DNA from 2 places in the Mammaliicoccus vitulinus genome. Region 2 is predicted to be linked to the other one. Evidence: predicted binding sites of a transcription regulator. Region 2 holds the regulator's gene; the other holds the start of a gene.
What was found. Region 2 encodes LexA, which represses DNA repair genes until DNA is damaged. Its sites were predicted from a motif close to CGAACATATGTTCG; they were not measured.
Positions count from the first base shown of each region.

Region 1 (3,219 bases), 600 kb from region 2:
CTATTTTAAGATTTTTCATACATGACACCTCACTACAATATTAAGCTTTATGACCTGCGATTAAACCTTTTCTTTCTCGTAATGTACCACTGTTTAATAAGCTTGAACCGCGCATAACAATATTTTTCCCATATTTCATACGTATAAAATCCAAATGATTTTCTATCGTTTCTGTCTTAACTTGAAATGGATCATCAAATAAAGATAGCTGCTTAATTTGATTAGGAATAAACTTACCAAATGAAATAGTAATCGTTCGATAAAGACGATCAGGTTCTAATCGTTGAGATAAATAATCCCATAATAAATTCACGATGACATAAGTATTCATAAAACCAGTCTTATTTGTAAATTGTTTGCGAACACCACCCATATCAGCATAACCAACGCTAACACTTATCCGAGTGGGGTATAAGTTTAGCTTTCGAGATCTATAATATACTTCATCTACTTGTTCGTTTAATACAGTCTTAAGTTCATTCATACTATAATCACGCATAAGTATTTGAGATTTACCTAAAGATTTGTCATATGCTTGATGAGGTTGTCTAATCATACTTTCATCTATTCCGTTAGCATGTAAATGTAAATCGACTCCAATCACACCATAATCCCGCTTCAAATATTCAACAGGGTAGTTTGCTAAATGACCAACTGTAAATATGCCTTTCTTGTTGAGTTTAGCTTCAGTACGTCTATTAATGCCCCACATTTCTCGCAAAGGTTGAATTGACCACAATTTGGCAGGTACATCTTCGTAACGCCATTCTGATATACCAAGAGGTGTATGCTTAGCGTCAATATCCATAGACAGCTTAGCGAGTAATAAATTTGATCCGATTCCTATTGTGCTGCGAATATGGACAAGATTAAATATGCGCTCTTGAAGTTGCATAGCTAATGAAAAAGGAGAATGCGCGAATAAATGATAAGATTCAGAAACATCCATAAAAAACTCATCTATACTATATTGATGAAAATCTTCGGGTGCGACATAGTCTAAAGCAATTTTGCTAATTTGAGTTGATAATTGAATATACTTTTTCATGGATGGATTAATAATATAAATATCTTTGCGTTGAGGTATTTCAAATAAACGAGATCCAGTTTTAATACCTATTGCTTTTAATGGTGGTGTAGCAGCAAGCACGACAGAACCTGGGCGCTTTGTATCAGCAACGACAGCAAGTTTCGTCGTTAAAGGGTCCAGCCCTTTTTCAATACAAGATACAGATGCAAAGAAACTCTTCAAATCGACACATAAAATATCACGATTTAAGCAATAACTGTAGTCATACATAAAAATCACCCCAGTCATATAGTACTCTTATTATACGAACATACGTTCTATTTTGTAAAGAGAAAAGTCGTATAAAAAGTAATGTATTTATAATAGCGGATTCATATATTGAGTAAATAGCATTTAAACTACAACCTAATAAACATTATTAAATTGTTGACAATCATATTTTACGGTAATAAAATATGAGTAATATAAAAAACTGCTGGAGGTGACATTGATGTCAGATTTTATAACTAGAAATGAATTTGAACAGTTTGAGAAGCGGGTTGATGAGCGCTTTGATACTTTGAATGGTAAGATAGATCGATTGCCGGATATTATACAAGATAAGATTACTATCTCAATGAACAATCTTGAAAAGGGAATAAATGAAACGAATAAGAAAAATAGAAAGATGGTTATTACTTCGGTCTTATCTGGCATGGGTATATTAATAGCGTTTGCGGGGTTAATAGGAAATATATTTGGTGTGTTTTAAAAGAACAATCTAAGGCAGTACATTCTTTAATAAGTATGTACTGCCTTAATTGTTTGTAATCAATATTTAATATGATGAAATATTCTTCAACCGTATGAATTAATTATATTTTGTAATACAATGTAACAATAAAATTTAAAGGGGGATAATGATGAAGTATAAGTTTGGAACAGCTTTAATATTGTCATCGAGCTTATTACTTTCTCAATCTAGTTTCTATGTTAATGCTGAAGAGAAAAGTAATGAACAGACTGAGAACACAAGCAAATCAATTAGTTTTGAACAAGCACAAAAGATGAAGCCAAAAGAACTTACAAATTTATTAACGGATGAAGATTTAAAATTACATAATAAAGTTGCAGAACATCAATCAACTGAGCTAGAAACAAATAGGAATACGAATGAAGCTTATCAAAATGTAAATGGTTATATTGACCAAAATAATATTAAGCCTTCAGCAATTACACAAGATACAAGAATGAACAGTTTACCGAAATATGATTATAAGTCAGATAAATTTATCGGTGTGGTGATTCATGAGACGGCGAATCCAAATAGTACCATCGATGAAGAAATTAATTATATGTATAATAATTATGAAAGTGCTTTTGTTCATGCTTATGCAGGTAGCAGTAAAATTGTTCAAACAGCATCAAGTGATTATTTAGCATGGGGTGCTGGTGCAAAGGCTAATCCTTATTTCTATCAAATAGAGTTGGCACAATCTAGTACTTTCGATCAATTTGCGAAGTCTGTAAACAATCAAGCGTACTTAACAGCTAAAATGTTAGATCAAAATGGACTTAAACCATCATTAGCAGATCATAACGGAGGAACAGGTACAGTTATTAGCCATAATGCTATTAGTCAATATTATGGAGGAACTGATCATACTGACCCGATTAATTACTTTAGTCAATGGGGTTATGATATGGATCAATTTTATAGTCTCGTACAAAAACATTATAATCAGCTAAACGAAGCAAGTGATACCATTACTGGCGATACACATACTGTCGCTTCAGGCGATACATTATACAATATTTCTCAAAGAAGCGGTGTAAGTGTAGATAACATTAAAGAACTCAATGACTTAAGTTCAAATGAATTAACAGTAGGACAAGTTTTAAAAATGAAATGAAGTGAAAGAAGCTGGAACAATTGATAATTTGTTCCAGCTTTTTTTATTATAAAATATATTCAGACTTCAGCAATGCCATAATATATGCATCTTTATATTTTCCATTAGTATAGAATTGTTCTATTAATAAACCTTCGATTTTAAAACCTTGTGATTTATATATGTGAATAGCCTTTTCATTATCAGTATCAACATATAAATAAAGCTTATGCATGTTTAAAATGTCAAAAGCATAACTCGTTGCTTTTTCAAAGGCAAATTTAGCATATCCCTTGCTACTAAACTCAGGTTTAATAA
Region 1 is NZ_CP118974.1:2,054,703-2,057,921, reverse strand. It holds gene PYW35_RS10325 (hypothetical protein) at 1-19, opposite strand, end outside; gene PYW35_RS10320 (Y-family DNA polymerase) at 41-1,300, opposite strand; gene PYW35_RS10315 (hypothetical protein) at 1,521-1,781, shown strand; gene PYW35_RS10310 (LysM peptidoglycan-binding domain-containing protein) at 1,933-2,922, shown strand; gene PYW35_RS10305 (GNAT family N-acetyltransferase) at 2,969-3,219, opposite strand, start outside.
Region 1: the regulator LexA is predicted to act here: its motif matches at 1,336-1,349, upstream of PYW35_RS10320 (Y-family DNA polymerase).

Region 2 (3,219 bases):
CAAAAGTTGACTACGTAATTGTACGAAATTCAATCTTTAATGGTGACCGTGACTAAATATAGGTGAGGTGACGACTTGAAAAAAGTATTTTACTTATTTTTATTGTTATTGTTTGTAACATTGATCAAGCCTGTCCCTGATTCAGATTTGTCTAGACAAATTCAACAAAGAGTATTAACCGTTCAACAGGGATTACTACACGAACAAACAGCTGAAAAAGTTGAACTTAAAACACCAAATGACCAAGAGTTTGCGATTAATAATATTCAAATCAATCAAACAAAAAGTGAAGTTGAAAAGAAACTTGGCAAACCAAAGCGTATAACCGCTAATGAGTATAACGAGAAATGGCATGTATATCATAATGATTACCATGAATTTGTAATGGTAAGTTATGATAATGACAAAGTAACAGGTTTATATACGAACCAAGACTTAATAACATCCCAAAAAGGGATCACAAGTAAAATGAACAAGGAAAAAGTTCGTTCTATACTTGGTGAACCAGAAAAAGAAATTCAAAAAGAAAAAGTGAAGCTCATTCAAAATGATGAAGATTACGATGTTTTCAAATTTGATAACATCTATACAACCGTTTTTTATGATAAACATGAGAATAATCAAATTAAAGGTATAATGCAAATAGCATCATCAACTGAAGATAAACGAACGAACCAATATCATGCAGGATCTGATGATTATAAAAATGCATTAGAATTACAAAACTTTGATCTTATAAATGCTGAGCGTGTTCAATTTGGCTTACCGACATTATCTTATAATGAAAATGTAAGTCAAACTGCAAGAAAGCATAGTCAAGATATGGTTGATAACGATTATTTTGATCATACTAATAAACAAGGTTTATCTCCATTTGATAGATTAGATAATGATGGCTTTGACTATATTACTGCTGGTGAAAACTTAGCATATGGTCAAATAAGTAGTATTTATGCACATCATGGTCTTATGAATTCACTGGGACACAGAAAGAACATTTTAAATAAAGATTATAAAGAGTTAGGTGTAGGTGTTGATATAGGCGAAGATTTACAGCCTTATTGGACGGAAAACTACATCACACAACAATAAGAAGAGAGATAGATAAATATTCTATCTGAGCAACTTTGATATAATTGTATCGAGATAAGTCATATTTCATATTTCCTTAAATGTTTAACACATGTTGTTTCTAATAATTTGATTGGTGGAATAACATATAAAGGGGAAGTTTTACATGGAAAGTAAAGAAATAAAGCATAAAGATTTAGATGTATTAGAACGTATTAAAGAATTATTAAATAAAAAAGATGTTTCATAAATATATGACATTAGTAATAAGAACTCGATAAAGGGAATATGAAAAAAAGGAGATGCGATTGCATCTCCTTTTTTATATGGTTACATTTCTCTAAATAATCCTACGACTTTACCTAATACTGTTACGTTATCTAAATAAATAGGTTCCATTGTATTATTTTCAGGTTGTAGTCTATATCTTGTTTCTTCTTTATAGAAGCGTTTAACAGTTGCTTCATCATCGTCAGTCATGGCAACGATAATATCTCCATTCTCTGCAATGGATTGACTGCGAACAATTACTTTATCACCATCAAGTATGCCAGCTTCAATCATACTATCTCCAATAACATCTAAAATAAAGATATTGCTATTATGAGTAGAAGTGAAATGAGCAGGTAATGGGAAGTACTCTTCAACGTTCTCAACAGCTGTAATTGGAATACCTGCTGTAACTTTACCTATAACCGGAACATGGATAGTATTCTCTTGGTTAATGTTTTCACCAGTTGTTTCGATTATTTCGATTGCACGAGGTTTAGTTGGGTCACGTTTGATATATCCCTTTTCCTCTAATCTAGATAGATGACCATGTACTGTAGAACTTGATGCTAAGCCAACCGCTAAACCAATTTCACGTACACTAGGTGGATAACCTTTCGTATGTACTATATGTTTGATGAATTGATATATTTCAGATTGACGTTTAGTTAATTCTTTCATAGTCGCACGCTCCCAATAAATTATTTAACCATATTATAGCACATACGTTTCCTTCGAACAAACATTTGTTCGTATTTTTATTGACTACGAACAGTTGTTCTGTTATCATAAAAATACAAACAAACGTTCTAGGGGGAATTGATTATGACAATTACAGTTAAGAAGACAATATTAGTATATGTGGCAGTATTCTTAATGACTCTATTAATAGGATATTTATATTTAGCTCAGTCAAATGATATCTATACAACAGAACAGACGTACGAGATGACAGATCATCAAATTAAACAACACGAACATAAACAACCTAATCATTTATCTGATTCAAATACAATAGTAGGGTCTATAGATTAATTATAAAACACGAGTAAATCCATTTGGATTTACTCGTGTTTTTTGGTATCTTTTATGTATGTAGAAAGTGGGGATAAAATGTTAGAAAAAACTAAAATAGATAGAATTAATGAACTCGCTAATAAAAAAAAGACAGAAGGTTTGTCAGAGACAGAAGCTAAAGAACAAACTAAATTGCGAGCAGAGTATTTACAAGCTTTTAGAGGAAACTTCAAAAGCACTATAGAAAATACTAAAGTAATAGATCCAGAAGGAAATGACGTAACACCTGAAAAAGTAAAAGAAATTCAAAAAAATAATAATATTAGGAAATAAATATAAATTAAGAGATAATAATTAATTTTCTAATTTTTTTCATGTATAATGAAAAGGGATTACAAGAATAAAGGAGACTACATTTATGTTTAATGAAAAAGATCAACTTGCAGTAGATTCAATTCGTGCTTTGAGTATAGATGCTATTGAAGCAGCAAATTCAGGACACCCTGGTTTACCAATGGGTGCAGCACCTATGGCATATACTTTATGGACTAAGCATTTAAATTTTAATCCTCAGTCTAAAAACTATTTTAATAGAGACCGTTTTGTTCTATCTGCAGGACATGGTTCAGCGTTATTATATAGTTTATTACATGTTTCAGGTAGTTTAGAACTTGAAGAAGTGAAAAACTTTAGACAATGGGATTCAAAAACACCTGGACATCCAGAGTTTAATCATACTGATGGCGTTGAAGTTACAACTGGACCATTAGGACAAGGTTTTGCTATGAGTGTTGGTATGGCAATGGCTGAAAAACATTTAGCAGGTAAATTTAATAAAGAAAATTATGATGTAGTAGACCA
Region 2 is NZ_CP118974.1:1,451,556-1,454,774, reverse strand. It holds gene guaC (GMP reductase) at 1-56, shown strand, start outside; gene PYW35_RS07310 (CAP domain-containing protein) at 76-1,092, shown strand; gene lexA (transcriptional repressor LexA) at 1,402-2,022, opposite strand; gene sosA (DNA damage-induced cell division inhibitor SosA) at 2,167-2,376, shown strand; gene PYW35_RS07295 (DUF896 domain-containing protein) at 2,455-2,691, shown strand; gene tkt (transketolase) at 2,777-3,219, shown strand, end outside.